Regions from separate parts of the Paenibacillus sp. CFBP 13594 genome, predicted to be linked through region 1. Evidence: riboswitches for the same ligand, from Rfam matches in the RefSeq annotation. Region 1 holds a riboswitch; each other region holds the start of a gene.
What was found. Region 1 has a riboswitch for cyclic di-AMP ahead of IFU39_RS10160 (C40 family peptidase). Riboswitches for the same ligand answer to the same signal wherever they lie in the genome.
Positions count from the first base shown of each region.

Region 2: linked by a shared signal. The riboswitch ahead of IFU39_RS02480 (3D domain-containing protein) and the one ahead of IFU39_RS10160 (C40 family peptidase) in region 1 are both predicted to bind cyclic di-AMP.
Region 3: linked by a shared signal. The riboswitch ahead of IFU39_RS31585 (C40 family peptidase) and the one ahead of IFU39_RS10160 (C40 family peptidase) in region 1 are both predicted to bind cyclic di-AMP.

Region 1 covers NZ_JACYVQ010000002.1:612,788-620,032, forward strand. Annotated here, with positions in the region: gene IFU39_RS10145 (carbohydrate-binding protein) at 1-1,324, shown strand, start outside; tRNA gene IFU39_RS10150 (tRNA-Leu) at 1,463-1,546, opposite strand; gene pelA (pectate lyase) at 1,720-2,673, opposite strand; cyclic di-AMP (ydaO/yuaA leader) riboswitch at 3,081-3,212, shown strand; gene IFU39_RS10160 (C40 family peptidase) at 3,218-3,682, shown strand; gene IFU39_RS10165 (carboxymuconolactone decarboxylase family protein) at 3,758-4,087, opposite strand; gene IFU39_RS10170 (hypothetical protein) at 4,231-4,449, opposite strand; gene IFU39_RS10175 (hypothetical protein) at 4,569-4,898, opposite strand; gene IFU39_RS10180 (xanthine phosphoribosyltransferase) at 4,996-5,577, opposite strand; gene IFU39_RS10185 (YkvI family membrane protein) at 5,782-6,837, shown strand; gene IFU39_RS10190 (glycosyltransferase family 4 protein) at 6,967-7,245, opposite strand, start outside.
Region 2 covers NZ_JACYVQ010000001.1:518,402-525,646, forward strand. Annotated here, with positions in the region: gene IFU39_RS02475 (amino acid ABC transporter ATP-binding protein) at 1-640, shown strand, start outside; cyclic di-AMP (ydaO/yuaA leader) riboswitch at 862-1,058, shown strand; gene IFU39_RS02480 (3D domain-containing protein) at 1,061-1,735, shown strand; gene IFU39_RS02485 (polysaccharide deacetylase family protein) at 1,843-2,634, opposite strand; gene lpdD (prenylated flavin chaperone LpdD) at 2,788-3,129, shown strand; gene IFU39_RS02495 (PspA/IM30 family protein) at 3,241-3,912, shown strand; gene IFU39_RS02500 (DUF350 domain-containing protein) at 4,008-4,409, shown strand; gene IFU39_RS02505 (DUF4178 domain-containing protein) at 4,433-4,939, shown strand; gene IFU39_RS02510 (DUF4247 domain-containing protein) at 4,952-5,689, shown strand; gene IFU39_RS02515 (HNH endonuclease) at 5,802-6,098, opposite strand; gene IFU39_RS02520 (molybdopterin molybdotransferase MoeA) at 6,293-7,245, shown strand, end outside.
Region 3 covers NZ_JACYVQ010000019.1:17,614-24,858, reverse strand. Annotated here, with positions in the region: gene IFU39_RS31605 (transglycosylase domain-containing protein) at 1-1,438, shown strand, start outside; gene IFU39_RS31600 (YwhD family protein) at 1,637-2,140, opposite strand; gene IFU39_RS31595 (M1 family metallopeptidase) at 2,242-4,233, shown strand; gene IFU39_RS31590 (hypothetical protein) at 4,244-5,095, shown strand; cyclic di-AMP (ydaO/yuaA leader) riboswitch at 5,341-5,478, shown strand; gene IFU39_RS31585 (C40 family peptidase) at 5,482-5,952, shown strand; gene IFU39_RS31580 (GNAT family N-acetyltransferase) at 6,308-6,802, shown strand; gene IFU39_RS31575 (c-type cytochrome) at 6,953-7,245, shown strand, end outside.

The sequences.
Region 1 (7,245 bases):
GGAAACGTTCAACCGCAATGGGGACACCAATGCCAAACGTCTGAAATACGACAAATATGCCGCATATGCGCAACATCTGAATGATTTTGTAACCTATATGAAAAATAACGGCGTAGATCTGTATGCCATTTCTGTGCAAAATGAACCGGATTATGCTCATGACTGGACCTGGTGGACTCCACAAGAAATTCTTCGTTTCATGAAAGAAAATGCCGGGTCCATTCAAGGTACCAAAGTCATGGCGCCTGAATCCTTCCAGTACTTAAAGAACATATCCGACCCCATCCTGAATGATCCGCAGGCACTTGCCAACATGGACATTCTGGGAGCACATACGTATGGAACCCAGATTTCCAATTTTGCCTACCCTCTCTTTAAGCAAAAAGGAGCCGGCAAAGAACTGTGGATGACTGAGGTGTATGTTCCGAACAGTGACAACAACTCAGCAGACCGCTGGCCTGAAGCATTAGACGTTTCCTATCACATGCACAATGCCATGGTGGAAGGTGATTTCCAGGCCTATGTGTGGTGGTACATCCGCAGACAGTATGGTCCGATGAAAGAAGACGGTACCATAAGCAAACGCGGATATAATATGGCCCATTTCTCCAAATTTGTACGTCCTGGCTACCTGCGGGTCGATGCAACGAAAAATCCGGATACAAACACATTTGTTTCTGCCTACAAAGGGGATAACAAGGTCGTTGTCGTAGCAATTAACCGTGGAACTTCGGCAACAAGCCAAAAATTCGTTCTGCAGAATGGTAATGCCTCCACGGTGTCTTCTTGGGTTACGGACAGCAGTCGTAACCTGGCAAGCGGGGCCTCGCTTAACGTATCCAATGGGGCCTTCTCGGCACAGCTCCCGGCTCAGAGCGTAACAACGTTTGTTGCCAACATTACTGGCGGGAATAACGGCGGAAATACAGGCAGCGGCACTACTTATGAAGCCGAGACCGGAACAACTCTTACGGATGCTACCATTGAAACGATCTACCCTGGTTACACTGGCTCCGGGTATGTTAACTTCAATGCGATGACTGGTTCAGCCATTCAATGGAACGGTATTAATAACACAATTACAGGTACTAAAAACGTAAAGTTTCGTTATGCGCTGGAAAGCGGAACCCGTAACCTCGACATTTTTGTGAACGGAACCAAAGTCATTAGCAACGACCCCTTTCCGGCAACGGGAAGCTGGTCCACTTGGGTTGAAAAAACAATACAGGTCCCCATGAACACGGGGACCAATACATTGAAAGTGGTTACCACTGGATCGGAAGGACCAAATATTGACAGCGTTAATGTTACCGCAGCACAATAAACGTTCCGTATGGCTGATGGAAGACATTTGCTGTACGTGCAGCTAAACACTAACCTGTTGGATACTAAATCTAGTGTTATATCAAAAAATGCAAAAAAAGACTCCTTAAGCTAACGCTTAAGGAGTCTTTTTATTAGATGCGGTCGAGAGGACTCGAACCTCCACGGGGGTTAGCCCACACGGACCTGAACCGTGCGCGTCTGCCAATTCCGCCACGACCGCATATTGTATCTCCGTGATCAATATCGGCGACAAGAAGTAATATATCATGTGGAATCTATCATGTCAACACTGAAAATAATAACAATAAAGCCCGAACCAGACGTCCATGTCGATTCAGGCTTTACCTTTAACTACTAAGAGTTTGGTTCATTAAAACGGAAGCATACTACAATTTACAGCTTGGAAGGCCAGTTGCCATACCATGCATACCCGCCTCTTCTTTCTTTATCAATATCACTTAATTTGTATTTAACTACCCCGTCACGACCAATAAAGATTGGTTTATCTGTTCCTATCTCATAGAAGCGTGCCCAAATTGGTGCAGCTTTGGAATCAGCGATAATTTTACTATCTCCATTAGCTCTTTCATATTTGTACCCCGTAATTTTCACCTTGTTAAACCAAGCCTCCGCTCCTTTAATGGATGCGGTAATTTTAGCGTTAGCAGATCTGGTTTTCAGAAATTTAACAATCGTTACACTCTCTCCAGCTGTCAGCGATGGCACTTCGTAGATTCTTGCGCTCGCTGGTTTAAGGGAACTGGAATCATGTTGTTGTCCCCAAGCTGTCAGCTTACCACCTGAAACGACCTGTGTATTCAAAATCGCCTCCACACCTTTGGCAACTGAATTTTTACTACGGTTAGCAAGTGTGCTGTCTATAAACGAGAAATCACCTTTGCGTGCTGCTACTTCATCCAGCATGATCATTACGTTAATCATGGCATCATCATTGTAAGTGATATGCTTGTGATATCCGGAGCTTTGGTAAACTTGTGGCCATCCGCCGTTTGAATACTGCATGTTGATCAAAAAGTTAATCCCTTTGATTGCAGCTGTGGAGTATCGGGGATCATTCGTCTTTTTAAATTCCTTCGCCAATCTTCTAATTTCTGAGTATGTAGCCTTGTTGTCTATCGTGGACTTCGCCCACTCTCCACTTGTCTGTTTATAATCTTTTCTCCAACCTCCATCCGGGAGCTGGTTCTTCAAAATATCAGAAATACTCGCTGTAGTACCTGAAGCATCCGCAGCAGATACCGTCCCTACAGGGAGAACTGCCATTCCAACTGCTGAGAACACCATCGTACATGCCAGGACAAAAGTAATTATTTTCTTTGCTTTCAAATGTAACACTCTCCTATGTTCGTTTTTATAAATCTTCCACTTCTACTTTACTTATGAAACGCGTAATTATCGCATAATAAAATCAATTTTAATCCAATATGTGGATTGGATAATCAGATAATATGCAAAAAATCGATTTTTGTCAATATATGCAACTTAATGAATATAATCTCTCTAATTCTACATAACGGGATAGTTCTTTTAACTCATGACAAACCTATTTATTTATCCAAATTCGTCTTAAACGAACCAATAATGACGTTTTTGTCATGAATGGTACCCAAACTTGATCCCTTCTTTCATATAAAAACCTTAATTCCGCTAACATTGAGGTATTACGAAGGGTTTTAAATGGGTTTGACAATTACGCATTTATGCAATATAGTTTCAAATAGTTACAAAAACTTAATTATTCATTGCCGAGTTTCATGTTTGAAAACGGGGGAACCAATTTGGGTGAATTATTCTTATACATAGGAAATATAGGGAACCTTCTACCGAACCCTTAGCTAACTCCGTAGGCATCGAAGGGAGAACATTGATTTTGAAAAAACTGATTATCTCCATTTTTGGAGCAGCTGTATTATTTACATCCGGGGCAACAAGCACAGAGGCAAGCAGTATCAACTCCGTAGTGAACAACATGACAGGTATTCCTTACAAATGGGGTGGCACGACTGTAGCCGGCTTCGACTGTTCTGGTTTTATGAGATATCTTTTCAACAAATACAGCATTGAATTGCCACGTACTTCTCAGCAGCAAGCCAAAGCAGGTACGCCAGTATCCAAGAGCAATGTTCGGACAGGTGATCTGGTGTTCTTTAATACAACAGGCAAAGGCATTTCACATACAGGTGTATATATCGGCGGCGGACAATTCGCTCATGCCTCCAGCAGTAAAGGTGTAAGCATCACGAAGTTATCGAATCCATACTTCAATGATCGTTACGTAACAGCACGTCGGGTAACTGGACAGTTTATGTATGATAAAATGTTAGGTAAAATGTAATTCACATACAAAAAGGCATCGGTTATTAACCGGATGCCTTTTTTGTACTTAGAAAAATGTATGTTGCATCGCTTACTAATTCAGCGCCTTCTGCACTCGCATCGCACCCTGAGAGAGGGCATGTCCTCCTCCAACAGCTCCGGCCACCGCAACGGTCTCCATAATCTCCTGATCTGTTGCTCCCTTGGCACGGGCTTCTTCTACATGGTAGAAGGTACATACCTCATTGTTGGCGAATAATCCAATCCCAAGCGCAATTAGCTGTTTTGTCTTGGCATCAATCACGCCAGGTTGGAAACATTCTCCGGTAAACTCATGATACGACTTCACCACACCTGGCAGTACATCGCTTAATGCTCCAATCTGATCCTTGTAGGCATGAACTTTATCATTCATCAATGTCATGGCTTGTAGCACACCCTCTCGGCTTATAGTTACAGATCTTCCTCACTGTACCTATCTTCTCTCCCGAGTGAGCCAATTATGCCAAGATATCATGGTAATTCCAAACATTTAAACGCTCATGGCTCTGCCATAATCATAAGCTATTACTCACTAAGTGGACTCTGGCGCGGCTCGCTGAACAGCTGATATTTGTAACTGCGATCCAGCTTAACTACACGTCGATTCTGACGTCGGATAAGTACCTGCTCGCCATCCCAGGCAACAACAATCCCGGTTACATCGTTCGATTCCAGCTCGTCCCGTACTACTCTAACTTTCTCACCTGACAGACGCAGGGCGTCCAATTCTGTATCACTAATCATTCGCATGGCTCCTATATTCCAAATTTATTTACAAAAAGAGACCTAAATGAAATGTCATTTAGGTCTCACGTGACTGTATTAGACTGTCATGTCATTCGAAATTATGTCCCGACTGAAAGTTACCGCTGCGCGTGCTCTTTGCTGTCGTTCTTCTCGAACCAAAAATCAAGCACTTTGGCGGACATCACACGTTCTTCAAGGTACTCCACTTGATGCGGTGTAAATTGTTCTTTCCAAGAGAAGGACAACTCTTCGCACAAGCCTACAATCGTCAGTAATTCTGACCAGGCAACATAGCGTTTGTACCAGAAAAATTGAGGATGTTCAATCATATAGGGATAAAGGTCATCGAATTCCGTATGTTTACAATCTAGGGCACGTTCAAAATGAACTTTCGATTCCGCCAGCTTATCATTAAAAAATTGTTCTGTTGCCGGTTGGTTCCCCATGGTGTTGCCTCCTCTCCCTAACATAACCCCATTATAAATGAAATCGGCGGTCATGCAAAGGCATAGTTCAAAAAATAGGCCCTATTCCTTTAAAATGTCACATTTCGTTATCGTCAAATTGTACTGTTCCATCGTTCAGGGAACGAATGCGTACCAAGGCTTCCACCGGAATACCCTGTTCACGAATCGTGCGTGCCCCTGCCTGGAAACTTTTCTCGACCACAACGCCGAATCCGACGAGTTCCGCGCCAGAACGCTCAATAATTTTGATGACGCCACGAGCCGCATCTCCATTGGCAATAATATCATCAATGAACAAAATGCGGTCATTCTCATGAATGAACTCGCGGGATACCATAATGTCAGTTACAATTCCTTTGGTAAAGGACGGTACACGTTCACAGTAAGCATCAGGATCAGCCAGAAGTGTTTTTTTACGACGGGCGAATACAAGGGGCACCCCAAGTTCATAGGCTGCGGCAAACGCAACCGGAATCCCTGAGGATTCTACCGTGATTACCCGAGTTACTCCACTTTCACGAAAACGGGCAGCAAACTCACGTCCCATCTCCATCGTTAATGCAGGATCAATCTGGTGGTTCAACAGACCATCCAGCTTTAATACTTGATCCGAGATAACCACACCTTCTTGTAAAATTCGTTGTTTCAATAATTCCATGATTTGACCTCCCAAGCCTATCCTATGAGGTAAAAGTATCATATATCTATCTATAAGTTCAAGCGAAATTGCCTGGGCGCTGTCCTTGAGAAGCAATTCAAGCCAAAGCTCATTATCGATTGTCATGACTTTCGTGGGTCAAGCATACCTTGTACCATGGTACCCGCATGTCCAAACTATACAGGGGCCTGAGAGGGGAAACACATGAAACAGGCATTTCGGGTGCTGCAGATCGCATTTACATACATCGGAACGGTTGTCGGAGCCGGCTTCGCTACAGGGCAGGAAATTTTGCAGTTTTTTACCCAGTATGGCAAATGGGCCACCATCACCATAGGCTTATCCACCATGCTCTTTGTCTGGTTAGGTACCAAAATGATGCTGATCGCTCACGATACCGGGTCCCGCTCTTATGAGGACCTGAACAAACATTTATTCGGGCCCAAGGCGGGCAAATGGATCACCTGGGTGACCCTTCTCATTCTCATTGGCGTGAACAGCGTCATGCTTGCCGGAGCAGGTTCCGTCTTTGTCGAACATCTAGGTTTGCATTATCAGACCGGTCTGATCGTCACACTTGTAGGGACATATCTGCTTCTCGGTCGGGGCATCCAGGCTATCCTTCAAATGAATAGCATCGTCGTGCCCATGATGCTGCTGTTATCTCTGCTCATGATCACTAGTACCATCCATCATCCAGGAGCTTCCCGATTCATCACATTGACGACAGACTCAAACCCTATTCAAGTATGGCTGTCTCCATTGTTGTATAGTTCGTTCAATCTGGCGTTAGCTCAAGCTGTTCTTGTGCCCGTTGGCAACCAGATTCGCAGTCGGAATGTGCTGAAGTGGGGCGGAGTATTGGGTGGAATTGGCGTAGGTTTCATGCTGATGGCAGCTCATTTTGCCATGTCAGCACAGATGCCCGGCATCATCCAATTCGAAATTCCGATGGGCAGCATTGCCTTTCAACTTGGATGGGCAGTACAATCTGTATATGTATCCCTTATTTTCATGGAAATATTCAGTACATTTGTTGCCGATATCTACGGCATGACCTTGCAACTCAGACAACATATACGCATTCATCCCCGTTTCATTACATTAACCATTATGCTGCTGTGTTACTCACTCAGTCAGTTTGGATTCAGTTCTCTACTATCCATCCTTTATCCTATCTTCGGAAGTTTGGCACTGTTCTGGGCAGCCAAATTGGTATTAAACCGCTGGGGTGCCTTCCGTGGACGCAAAAATATATAAATGGTGATGTACTTCATGAATATGAGCATCCGTTTGCTTCATACCATAATTCATCACTCATGCGCCTTCCTTTTGCATGAAAAAAAAGCCGCTGTTTAGCACAGCGGCTCGCACTTTTTGCTCTCTCTTTTAGGCCTTGCTGGGAAACTGTAAATACATCTTCTTCAACTCATTGACCGATCTGCCGAGCGAGTAATGTGTTTTGGCTTTTTCACACGCTGAACGGGCAAGTTCATAACGATAAGCCGGGTCCAGCATCACCTTTTCAAGCGCTTCAGCCAATGCAGAAGGATCTTCTGCCGGTACAAGCAACCCATTGCTACCGTTCTCGATCTGTTCCGGTATACCACCTACATCCGTACCCACAAGGGCAAGACAACTCAGCGCCGCTTCAGCGAAGACGGAACC
Region 2 (7,245 bases), on a different contig from region 1:
GGTTGTCGTGGTCATCGGTCCTTCCGGTTCAGGTAAAAGTACATTCTTGCGTTGTTTGAACCTACTGGAACAGCCTACCTCAGGAGAGATTGATTTTGAAGGCGTGTCAATCACGGACCCCAAGCATAACATCAACGCAACTCGTGAGAAAATGGGCATGGTGTTCCAGCACTTCAACCTGTTCCCACACAAAACGGTAGAGCAAAATATCACGATCGCTCCGATTAAAGTGAAGAAACAATCTACTCTGGAAGCGGAGAAGATTGCTGCTGATTTGCTTAATACCGTGGGCTTGTATGATAAAAAAGATACATTCCCGAATCAGCTGTCCGGTGGACAGAAGCAGCGGATCGCCATTGCTAGAGCATTGGCCATGCAGCCTCATGTCATGCTGTTTGACGAGCCTACGTCGGCATTGGACCCCGAGATGGTCGGTGAGGTACTGGATGTCATGAAACGTCTTGCAGAAGGCGGGATGACGATGGTCATCGTAACCCATGAGATGGGTTTTGCACGTGAAGTGGGAGACCGGATCCTGTTCATGGATGGCGGGGTTATTGTGGAAGAGGGAACACCTGATGAGGTGTTTGGAGCACCGAAAAATTCACGTACACGTGATTTTCTTGCGAAAGTACTCTAAATGAAGTGATTAAATAGCGTTACTGACCTCGAGTCGGTGACGCTATTTTTTGTTTGAAAATAATCAAATATAGGATTCGGAAAAGTAACTATTCTGTTACCAAATATATAGGGGACATCTCGCCCAACAGTTTTAGAGTATTCAGTATTCTTACACGTGCTTACACATGTTAAAACCATTTGGTAAGAATTACTACAAGTTCAGGTTACAAAATTGTGATATATTGAACTCTGCCGAAACTTCCGGACAGGGAGTGCGGGGGATGTAACGATGCAGATTGTGCAGGGGGAAGATCTACAGCACACTGCTTGGGGTGAATTAGGGGTACATATCGTTTCAAATGTAATGATGAACCTATAGGATGGGCTCCTCATCCGAATCCGACAACTAACTTCGCAGGCACAATGAGGGAGGAAGACCATGATTAACAAGAAACGTATAGCCAAAACAGCAGTAGCATTAATGACAACAGCAATGCTCATTCAAGCCGTTCCGGCTCACGCCGATTCAGTTCATGTGGCCAAAGAGGGGGATACCTTCTACACCTTATCGAAACAATACGGAGTAGCAATTAACACGTTAGTTAAAGCAAACAACGACATTTCGCCTTACAACATTTATGGTGGTTTGAAAATTACGATTCCCGGTAAGTCAAACAATGTAGCAGCCGCTGCGGCAGCGGAGAGCAAGACCCAAGCGAAGACTGTTACTACAGCGAGCTTGGACGTTAACGCAGATAACAAAGTTGTTCAAGCCTGGGGTAAAACATTCGATTACAGCAAAGCTGTGAACGTAAAAGCAACGGCATACTCTGCAGATCCGTCTGAAAATGGAGGCTGGGGTGCAGTCGATTATTTCGGAAATGATCTTGAACTGGGCACGATTGCAGTTGATCCAAGTGTAATTCCACTCGGAACCAAAGTACTGGTAACTGGTCATAGCCATCCAGGATTGCCAAAACAGGCTTTTGTAGCCACAGCGCGAGATGTGGGCGGTGCAATCAAAGGTCACCGGATTGATATCTTTATCCCGGGTAGCAAACAGTCTGTAAGCTCATTTGGTTTTCAGGATATTGAGCTGTACATTCTGAAGTAGAGAGAAAATAACATTTAAAATGAATTCAAACAGGGTGTCTGCCAGTCGCTAATTCGCGATTGAACAGCACCCTTTTAATATTCTCATTATTTGGTATCACGGTCATCCTAATCTTTGGCCTTTGGCAATCCCAACATTTCGTCCAAGGTGACCAGTTCATATCCCCGATTACGCAATTCTTCAATGATTTCAGGCAAAGCCTCAACCGTGCCGTTCAGGTTTGATCCTACACCGCCTCCAGCATGTTGCAAAACGATGGAGCCGGGTTTTACAGCAGAAAGAATATTATCTTTCACCTGTTCCTTTGAAAGGCCTTTCCAGTCCAGGGAGTCTACGTTCCAGTTCACAATGCTATAGTGTTGTTTGGCAGCCCATCTCAGCTGTTCTTCATTAATGTCTCCATAAGGCGGCCGAATCATCTTGGGCGTATATCCCGCCAAACGTCGAATAATATCCCCGGTATGTAAAATTTGTTTGCGAAAGGCATTCATCGACAGCTTACTGAATTCAGGATGATTGTAGCTGTGATTACCAACCATATGCCCTTCCTTGATGATGCGTTTCACAAGATCCGGATGTTTCTCAGCACGACTACCCACGATGAAGAATGTAGCTCTGACATTGTATTTCTTCAATACATCCAGTACTTGTGGAGTAAACCGTGGATCAGGTACATCATCGAAAGTCAGTGCAACCTTCTTGGTTGAAGGACCATTGGTTTTGAACGTGTCGGCATATTTTTGACGTAACTGTCCCAATGTCAGTTGTTCTTCTTCCGCAGAATCCGAACCTGATACTGATTCACTTGGCGGGCTTGAAACATCCCGCGCTGAAACTGGAGCATGATATCCTCCGAGAAAAATAACGATAACCATCAGCATAATGAGGCGTACGCGCATAATATCGGCCTCCTTTTCCAAAATGACGTTCTCCTTGGTATACCCGGGGGTTCCATAAAATATGCGCAGTGTGAGAAGTTTCATTGCCGATTTAGCTCATGACAGCCATAATTCCTCCATATATAACATATAGAAAAGGATAGGTGGATGGGTATGAGTACATATGATTTGAAATCCATACGTTTACAGGTGATTGAAGCAGGAGAAGATAAGGTTTTTTTCGTTACCGGAGGAAAGGCGCATATTGGCGCCGTAGCCACGTTCTACGTGGATCATGAGCGCGTAAGCGGGACGACGGTCCGTATTCCTGGGCATAAAGAACAAGAGCTGTGTGAGCGGCTCGCCCGAAAGGCTGCCTTGCAGCTGAAAGTAACTGTTACGGTAATCATGGGTATTCATTTTGATTCCATCACGCGGATGCAAATCGACGAAATCGTGCAGACTGCAGAGAGGTTGATGGAGGATCATCTGAACAAAGATAAACGATCTTCCTGACATAAGTGCCATCGAATGTTTTGATTTTATTTGCTAAAATTGAAACGAGTTGTAGATTGTTACGTATGTATGTTTATATACGATGTAATATCGACTAGGAGGAATAACATAATGTCCATTTTCAAACGTTTGCGTGATCTAACCATGTCTAACATCAACGCCATTATTGACAAAGCGGAAGATCCAATCAAGATGACGGACCAATATATCCGTGACATGCAAGAGGATTTGGAAGATGCAGAGAAGGCAGTAGCTCAACAGATCGCCATTGAGAAGAAATTCAAGCAGTTATTCGAAGAGCAGGAAGCTCTTGTGAAGAAACGTGAAGAGCAGGCGCATACGGCGGCACGTGCTCAGAATCTGGATTTGGCTCGACGTGCCCTGGAAGAGAAAAAGGCTGCTGAGGAGAAGATGGTTGAGTACAAAACCAGCTATGACCAAAACAAGGCTTCGGCAGATAACCTGCGTGGCAAGCTCGACGAGATGCGTAAGCAACTGACTCAAATGAAGAACAAACGCGAAACACTGGTAGCACGTTACAATGCAGCAAAAGCCCAAACTGAAATCAACAAAGCGTTGAATGGGTTTGGTTCTGATACTGCAAGTGCTGGTATGAAGCGTATGGAAGAGAAAATGATGCAGATGGAAGCACAGGCGGAAGCAAGTAACGAAATGTCTTCCAAAGGCAAGTCTTTGGATGAAGAGTTCGAGAAGTTGGGTAAAGATCAGGCTGTTGAAGACGAACTCGCAGCATTGATGAAACAGTACGATAATAAGAACTAATACCTTGGTTGTCAGCAGGGTTAACCAGCGGAGGAGAAGAGTATTTCTCCTTCGCTTTTAAATGCGGTTCATGTTGATATGTGGGGGCTGTGTAAATGGATTTGAATATTTTGGCGATGCTGGTCTGGACCGGATCTGGTTCGGTTTTGCTGTTTGTCTTGATGTATGTAGATTCACTGTTCACGAAATATAAGGATTTTGCTGAAGTTAAGGCTGGCAATATGGCCGTTACTACACGGATGGTTATGAAATTATTTGCACAAGGGTATGTACTCGCTACGTCCATTTCTACGGCTGGTCATCTTGGAGAAGCATTGTTGGTCTCCGTTGTATCCTTTATCATTTTGTTGATTTTGGAGAGTGTTGTACACTTTATGATTCGCAAATGGGCCAATCTGGATCTGGATACAGGAATTCAACAAGGGAAGACAGGATACGGATTGTTCTCTGGCGCTTTACATATCGTGGGCGCACTGATTATTGCAGCTTGTTTATAAGATAAGGAACAGGAGTAATTCTCATGAGTGTATGGAAACGAATTAAAGGAATACTAACAAAACCTGAACCACCGCAGGCAGAGAAAACGATGCTTCAGCTTGCACCTGGTGATATCTGTGAGGTTTCTCTGGTTACTTATGAAGTCGTTGGTCGGGTACAAAATCGCGCTCGAAATGCAGTTGTGCTCACGCTGCAGGATGGTACCGCATTTCGATATTTGCATATCGAAGAACGGGAACTCACACGTTACGCTCTATATACACCAATTGATGGCAGGCTTGATGCACCTGATGAGGTGCCCACATTGCTGGACCTGGATGGACGCGCATTTCATCTGGAGGAAGAGTATGGAGGTATGGTATCAACGGCAGGTAGAACTCCATATGGCCAGGCTGGAGAACAATTGGTATGGCAGTATCAGTCGGATGATAATATGCTTCTTCGGGTGGAGTGGCAAGACAGAAGATTTACACTGTATGAGGGTGAGTCCATTCTTCCTGCGGATATCAAAGTAATTCGTTCGAGCTAGGAGAGGTTCCCAATGAAAAAACGCTTGGCGCATGGATTAAAATTAATGCTGGTCCTCAGCCTTGTGATGTCTCTGTTGTCCGCGTGCGGAGCACCTTCTGTTCAGGACACATATCCGCTTGAATCGGTTAACGGCAGTGGTAACTCAACGTCTTATGTGTACCGGGCTTCAGACCGTACCGTTCCGGAAGTGGCTCAGGAATTGTCTGACCAAAGGCAACCGGATCAGATCTCGGCAGAGAACACAGAGCGTATGTTCCTCGTGTATCAGGACGAGTATTATCATCTGCAACAAGACCCGAACAAGCCGGAGGATACCTTGGTTGAGGTGGACTCCAAGGAATATGTTCGGCAGAACTACGATTCATCTTTTCTACAAGGGTACCTCACCGCTACATTAATTGGTAATCTGTTCGATTCTTTTGGCGGGCGAGGTTATGGCAACTATCGAGGATATACCAATAAAGATACGTATAAACCGAGTGCAGGATCTTATCGTGCACCAACAAGTAATGACAAGAAGCTTGCTCCACCTATTACTGTTGATCGGAAAGGTACGATTACAAGGCGCGGAAGCGATAAAGATTCAAGCGTGGGATCTGGCGGAGGATTATTCAACCGCAACAAAGATCAGAGCAAGGGAACCATTGATCGCAACAAGAGCAGTGGTGGGTTGTTTGATTCACCTAAGAAATCCTACAAAAAACCAAAAACCAGAGTGGGCGGCGGCCGAATTAAGAGGCGAAGATAATAAACATCTAATCATAAGGATGGCTGCCAATCGCATAATTCATTTAAGAACAGTGAAAAGGGAAGGCGGATTCACCTCGCCGGCACATGACCTTGGAGCTGTTCTTTTTGGTTTACGATTTGCGAACATGATTGGATTTGCGTACACGGGGAATCGTTGTAGCAGGCTGTTTGCGAATCCAGCGGATAAATGGAATCATTCGTTCATCCTGTCTCAGGGATTGCAGGTCCGTGAGACCAAGGGTTACAATGTCGCGATTCGTGTATAGCGAATGAATCTGTTTGTGACAGGGGATACACAGGTTGGCTGTTGGCAGAAATGTTCCTCCCATTTCTTTCGGTGTCAGATGATGAATGGTCGTGTTTACAGGTTCTCTTCCGCATAATTCACATCGATTACTTATGATCATCGCCTCCCTTAGTTAATTATATTATGGGCAGACAAAATGCCTTTCATGTTGAATATAGGTCAAGGAATGTTACACCTGTAAGAAATATGATTTGTCACAGGATTCAATAAGTAATGTACTTGTTATCTTAGAGCATTCGGGCTACACTTTTTTAAAAGATGATATGTCTCTAGGAGGTAAGAATACTTTTGAAAATGAACTCACATTCACATGATATGACAACTGCCAAATTCAATCGAACAGCTGTACAGGTACCGGATGCCCAAGCCAAAATAGCTGCAAGAGTTACTGTAGGCTCCATAGAGAAAGTTCACCTTGAATCTGCTCATGGCCGCACACTTGCAGAGACGATTCAGGCACCCCATCCTTATCCATTTTTCCGGAGATCGGGTATGGATGGATTCGCGATTATAAGTACAGATACCATAGATGCATCGAGTAATCATCAAGTTTGGTTTCGAGTAATTGATGAAATTCCTTGCGGCTACACCTCGGACCACACCATTGTTTCAGGTACGACGGCTCGCATCATGACCGGTGCACAGGTTCCGGAAGGTGCGGATGCGGTAGTTATGATGGAGATGACCGAGAGCAAGGTAGAGGACGGAGCACAGTGGATTGCATTGAAACGGCACATATTATCGGGTGCTAACATCACCCCAATCGGACTGGAAGTCCAAGAGGGACAGCAACTGCTCGAAGCAGGAACGATCATCAGGGCAGGAGAGCAGTCCGTGTTAGCTACTTTTGGCATAGCAGAGGTTCCCGTATTTCAACGTCCAAAGGTGGCGATATTCGCAACTGGCACGGAATTGCTTGATGTAGATGAACCCCTGCAACCGGGCCGGATTCGAAACAGCAACAGCTACATGCTGCGTTCTCTGGTCGTTGAAGCGGGAGGAGAGCCGGTGATGTACGGTTCTATTGCAGACGATGTGAATACGGCAAGGGCCAAACTGGAAGAAGCCATTCAAGATAATGATATCGTGGTGACTACAGGCGGTGTATCCGTCGGGGATTATGATATTATGGGCGAACTTGTGCTGGAAGAACATGTGGAGATGTTATTTAACAAAGTGACAATGCGACCAGGGAGTGTGACCACAGCTGCTGTGTATAAAGACAAATTGCTTTTTGCGCTTTCGGG
Region 3 (7,245 bases), on a different contig from region 1:
TACCTACTATTCACCCTATAACCATATGAAGAATGCCAAAGACCGACAGAAGATTGTGCTGAATGCCATGGCTGATATCGGCAAGATCACCCAGGCCGAAGCGGATAAGGCCTATGAGAAAATGCTTTCGTTCAAACCGGAAAGCGAGCGTAAAACGGTGGAAAGCGCCCCTTATTTCCGTGACTATATCCGGAATCTGGCGATCAAAGAGTTGGGAATCAGTGAAGCGATGCTGGATCATGGGGGATTGAACATCTACACCACCCTGGATCTGCGTGTTCAAAAAGCAGCTGAAGACGCCATAGCGAAGGGCATGGATGCCAAAAGTGAGCTGGAGACGGCTCTGGTGTCCATCGACCCTCGGACGGGTTACATCAAAGCCATGGTTGGCGGCAAGAATTACCGCACCAATCAGATTAACCATGTTCTGGCGACAACGCGCCAGCCAGGTTCGGCGTTTAAACCGATTATGTATCTGGCAGCCCTGGAATCCAAGCAGCTCACCAGTGCATCCATATTTAACAGTGAACCTACCCTGTTTCACTATGACAATGACCGCAAAACTTATAAACCCGGCAACTTTGGAGACAAGTATCTGGGTGAGATTGATCTAAGACAGGCGATCGCCGCTTCAGATAATATTTATGCGGTGAACACCATTATGCAGATCGGTCCTGAGCAGGTTGTGAGTATGGCAAAAAATCTCGGCATTACAAGCAACCTGAGCGCCGTACCTTCTCTTGCACTGGGAACGTCACCTGTCAGCCCGTTGGAGATGGCGTCGGCCTTTTCCGTCATTGCTGCTGGTGGACAACGGACGCCACCTGTAGCCATTCTGCAAGTGACGGATGCCGCAGGACGTGTGCTCTATGAATCGCCTCAAACCAAGGCTGAGACCGTTGTGGAACCTGCAGCAGCTTATGTCCTGACTCGTTTAATGGAAAGTGTCTTCGAAAATGGAGGAACGGGCAACCGCGTGTCTAAGGCGATCAAACGTCCGGTAGCGGGAAAAACGGGAACAACCAACACGGATGCCTGGTTGGTTGGGTTCACACCCGAGCTCTCCACCGCTGTATGGGTTGGGTACGATCAAGGCAAAGCCATCTCGACTTCGGATGGCCGCCGGGCGGCTCCGATCTTTGCCCAGTTCACAGAGCAGGCACTTGCGAGCGTACCACCCAAAATTTTCACTGTGCCTGATCATGTCGTAAGTGTCTATATTGATCCGGAATCCGGCAAGCTGGCAGGCAACGGTTGTGAAGAGAAACGATTGGAAGTTTTTATTGATGGTACTGAACCGACAGAGGTATGTCATGGCACAACGGATGATTCGGATTCCGGAGAAGATGAGAAGACCCGTCAGGTACAGAATCAACAAGGTATACAGGAAGAGAAACATTCCTGGTGGGGAGATTTCAAACGTTGGTGGGTAGAATGACGTAAATGCGCGATGACTTAGTTACGTCACCTATAACTCCTGGTTATATTGAACAATTGGAAATTCACTTCGGATGAAAACTCATAATTATTCAGATCGATGAATACGATTAATGCACAAGCAAAAGACCCACAACCGATCTTTCCGGTCAAGGGGCCTTTTGCTTTTTTTCTTTTAGACTGTGTTTAAAGATCCGCCCTAGGCGAGTGCTTCCTTCAATACATCTGGAGAAGCATTCCACCAGTCTTCGTTGTGTGAGATCAGCAGTGTCTTAAGTGCAGCTCGAGCTTCAGGTCCAAGCTCATCCAGCATGAAGCGACGCTTCAAGGCATAATCCATGCGATTCACATGTTCCGCCAGCAGTTTCCATCCACGTCTTGCTTCCGTATCAATCCACATCTCACATGCCGTTGCTCCACCATACAGTTGGCCTTCCTCCGTGCGATCGACAGCTACCCATACCAGCCATACCTGGCGTCCGTTGGGCACATCCTCACGATTGGTAGAGAACTTGATATTGCGTTCCACTTTGCTCTTCGCATGCATCGCACCAATATCGATTTTGGCTTCGCCATTATCAATAATGACCGGGGAAAGGTTATTCAGTTCAATGGAGCCTGCACCGAAGCCTTTATGCTTGCTTTTTGCACTAACGATATTCAAGGCAATCTGTTTTTTGCCGTTTTGCTCGTTTTGGTCCATGTTTATAGCCTCCAAGGGTTGATACAAATATTTTAACTAATAATTGTCCCATTGCAAACATATACATGCTGTAGATGCTTGTCAACGGGAGGTATTTAACGATGATTCCACGACGCGCCAAGAGCTGGCTCACTGTATCCCTGGCCCTGTGTGTACTTGCCGGAGGGATATGGATCACTCTGGGTTATAATCGCTCAACTCATTCCGAATTGCCAGTACTCGCCCCCGAATCGGGCAAGCCCAAGGCAATAGCTCCAACACCAGCTCCTCCAGAAAGTGTACAGACCCCTACTGCCGAAGTGTACAGCAACCGTGTTGTGGAATATCACATGGATGTAAAACTGGTCGAAGGGAATGTACTGGAAGGGACTCAGACGATTACCTGGACACATCCAGGTAAAAAGACCGTCAGCGAGCTTTACTTTCATATGTATCCCAACGCCTTCTCTTCTGCTGACACCACCTTTATGAAGGAATCCGGTGGAAAGCTTCGGGGTGATGTCATGCCTACCAATGGTTATGGCTCCATGAACATTACCGAAATGAAAACGGAGGACGGGCTCTCTCTGCTGCATCGGATGCAGTATGTGCAACCAGATGACGGAAATATCAAGGACACCACCCTCATTAAAGTACGCTTGCCCAAACCCGTCAAAGGCGGGGAAAGCATTACGCTCCACACCAGATTTGAAGTGAATCTGCCGAAGATTTTTGCACGAATGGGAACTGCTGATCATTTTGTCATGGCAGGTCAATGGTTTCCCAAATTAAGTGCCTATGAACCTGTAGGCAGGCGTGGACAAACAACGGAAGGCTGGAATCTGCACCAGTACCATGGCAACTCAGAGTTTTACGCCGACTTCGGTATATATAGTGTACGTATTCGGGTGCCTGAAACATACAAAGTGGCTGCTACCGGATTTCCGACGCAGCAAGCCGTGGTGAAAAATGGAGAAAAGGTCTATCAATTCTATGCCGATGATGTGCATGATTTCGCCTGGGCAGCCTCACCCGATTTTGTGTACGCCGAGGAACCCTTCTCTGCACCCAATGTGCCTGGTGTACGAATCAAGTTATATCTGGACCCAGCTCATCAGGATCTGAAAGAACGTTATTTCTACGCCGCGAAGGCCGCTCTAGCCAATTATAGCAAATGGTTTGGCCCATATCCTTATGCTACCTTATCCATCGTAGTTCCACCCAAAGCGGGGAACGGTGCTGGAGGTATGGAATACCCTACACTAGTTACGGCCTTTGGAGCCGATGATACTACGCCAGGTTATGACCTGGAACGTACCGTAGTCCACGAGATCGGACACCAGTACTTCTACGGCATGGTTGCCAGCAACGAATTCGAGGAAGCCTGGCTGGATGAGGGGTTCACCTCTTATGCAGAAGACAAACTAATGGAGCAGGAATACGGATTGATTCCAAATCTGCCGGTACAATCGGGACTGATTACTTCTCCTTCATCGTTAACACAAGAATCCTGGAAGTTCGATTCACAGAATGAGTATGCAGCCAATGTCTATACACGTGGCAAGCTTGTATTGCTTGGTATTGAACACCAAGTCGGTGCCAAAAAGATGGAACGCATTCTCTCTACCTATGTGAAGAAGTACCGCTTCAAACATCCCACTTCGGCTGATTTTCAGAACGTTGTGGAACAAGTGACCCGCACTTCCTGGTCTGATTATTTTGATCAATATGTCTATGGTAACGGGATGGCTGACTTTGCTGTAGAGAAGATTCGTGTTACGCCCGTACAGAAAGACGGTCAAACATTGTACGAGTCATCCGTGACGATCGCAAAAAAAGGGAGTGATTACAGCGCCGTTCCTGTTCGCATTGCTTTTGAAGACGGGCATATCCTCACCAAGCAATGGAATGGCAAAGAAGATCGCATCACCTATAAATTAACTCACACATCCCCCGTATCCTGGGCCATGACCGATCCCCTGTACTCGATCGTGCTGGAGAACCGCCATATGAACAATTTCCTGAAATCCGGACTGGATGAGCGGGCGAAGTCCCGCTGGAGCATGAGTGTAACCAAACTAATAGAAGCCATATTCGGAGGTCTGTCATGGTGAGGTGGAAACGGTGAAAGCGAAAATACGTGAAGGCTGGTTTCTCGTCCGTCAGCATATGTTCATTGCCGCACTCTTATTTCTCTATCAACTCATTTGGGGATATTTCTTCTATCGAATGGTACAATCGGCGGTCATCCCACTGCTCCTGCGCTATCCAGATGCTGATGCGGGGGAGCTGAGTACACTTTTGTTCAAAATGGAAAGTCAACTTAACCTGTCTACCCATCCGGAGGTTCATCGTTATCTATGGATTCTCGGGGGCATGCTGCTGGTTCGCATGTTGATCAGCCCCCTCATTCAGGCAGGACTGCTCTACTCACTTCAGCACTTTAATTCTACAGAAGAGCGCATCCCCTTTGTCCGCGGAATCAAAAATCTGTGGAAACCGATGCTGCTGCTACACACCGTACGTACATTATTGATCCTTCTGCCCGCCTACTGGCTCATACCGAAGCTCTACTCTATTCTCATGGAAGGTTTTCATTCCCTTCAATTACTTTTGCCTGGTATACCTTATGTTGCTGCCTGGATTGTATATGGCTGGATCATCCACCATGCCATACTCTACATGCAGTTCGGTGTTTCGGCACCAGAAGGAGAAGGCGGGGCTCACGGTACCCTCAAAGCACTCTGGATTGCACTGCGTCATCTCATCGCTGTAATCGGCATTGCACTCCTGCTGGGCGGAGTACACCTGCTCGTCTTTGGGGCATTCACTTCAGCCTCATGGTTATTAACGGGACTTACCGGACTTATACTACAACAGACGTATCCACTTGCCAGATGTCTATTGAGTCTGTGGAAAATATGCAGCCATTTCCGATTATGGCAGTCCAAAATATCCAAAGGTGAGAGCAGATAGATTAAAAATTGTTACCATCACAAGTTAAACTCATGGCCTAATATGTACTTATAAATAGGCAAACCTCAACCTTTCCCCGTCAAAGGTCGAGGTTTTTTTTGCTAAATTTGTTGCTAAACGTTGCCAAAGCCGTACTCCTCTGTTACAATAATCGCAGTGAGTTTTTAGTAACAACTTTGTAATCTTTACATTCATATTTGTAACTACTTAAAATTAAATCGTCATTTCTTGATTTCGCAGGTGCATAACTAGCACAGCCAAATTCCTGGCACCTGGGAAGCGGGGGAACCAGTTATGGGTGAATTGATCTTGCTACAGAGGGATCATAGGGGACCTTCAACCGAATCCTTAAGCTAACCTCGCAGGCATTGGAAGGGGAATATCTCTTGTTCAAGAAGAAATTAACCGCAGCTGTACTTAGCATCACATTCGCTTTATCGCTTGGTGCAGGTAGCGCATTCGCAGATTCAAAGATGGACACAGTAATTGATTCAGCAATGGGAACTACATACAAAAGTGGGGGAACAACGCTTAACGGCTTTGACTGCTCCGGATTTACACGGTATGTATTCGACAAGTTGGGTATTGATTTGGCACGCCAATCCAGTTCCCAATTCGACATGGGCGATTCTGTATCCCGCATGGAAATGAGAGCTGGCGATCTGGTGTTCTTTAATACAACAGGTAAAGGCGTATCCCATGTAGGAATCTTTGTAGGGGATGGAAAGTTTGCACACTCCTCTTCTTCCAAAGGCGTTACGATCAGTGCATTGAGTGAAAACTATTGGGCCAATCGTTATGTTGGCGCGAAACGGATTATGAGCACGGACGCATATGAATCACTGGCCCTTGACTAGGGACAAGCTGAGCAACATAATGCTGTAACCATTAACCATACTGGAACGAAGCAAGAAGCATAACAGAACCGCCCGGTACATTCTCCGCAGGAATGTATCCGGCGGTTTTTTTGTGCTTCAATCCTTATTCATGTTGCAAGGTATACTCTGGGTATATCCTGCGACATCAACAGGTTCATTTTGCGTTCGTTCGTCCGTGCCCTTATGATGTTTTTACCCATCCCGTTATAATATAAACGAAATTACCGGAACTTTTGTTTCATTTTTTTTCTGGGGAAGGAAGACTTGCTAAAAGAACATCACTTTTGTAGAGTGGACAAAGAGTTCTGTTTCAAGGAAAGGAGCATGCAAGTGTATGAAGGAAGCCCCTGTGACGTTTCACGTTGTACCCATGCGAGAAGAACATGCGGAGCTCATCTGCAGTTGGCAGTATGATCCGCCTTACAATATCTACAGCTGGCTCCCCTGGGAGCAGATGAAAGCTCTGGAAGTGGAATTCGGAGATGCACAGCTGCGACAGGAGCAATATGCAATCGTCCTGGATCAGAACGATCGTATATGTGGATTTGCTCAATACTTCCCACTTCAAGGGGTAACCCGGATTGGCCTCGGCATGCATCCAGAGCTGTGTGGTCAGGGTCAAGGGACAGCTTTTGTCACGGCCATTGTACAGGAAGCCATTCGCCGAAATCCGAAGAATGAGATCGATCTGGAAGTGCTCACTTGGAATGCTCGTGCCATTCAAGTCTATCTGAAGAGTGGATTTGTCACCCAGGATACATACGAACGACAGACCCCAAGCGGCTTAAAGCCCTTTCACTGTATGGTTTATGAAGGGCCTCGTGATTAGAATCTCTTGCAAAACAACTAAATTTGCGCCTTGTTATGTGATTAGTTCAAAATTTTCCCACAAAATGCTATGATGTCAGTACAGGTTCCGTTATAATGATATGGATAGTTTTAGGTTAGATGATCTTTCATTCTGGAGGGGACATAAGGGATGCACAAATGGATCATGAGCGGAGTATTTTTTGCAGCATGCGCTTTAGCTATTGTTTTAATGTTTACGCTTCCAGGGAAAGAAGAAGTGGCTGAAGAAGCCAAGCCAACCATGCCGGAAGTCACATTGGATGCCGGACAGGCTGAAGCACTGGTCAAAGCCAATTGTATCTCCTGTCACGGGGATCAGCTGCAAGGTGGCGTAGGACCTGCTCTGGCAAACATCGGCAGCCAGGATGATCTGGAGAAGATCTATTCTACGATTGTCAAAGGTAAAGGTGGCATGCCTTCCTT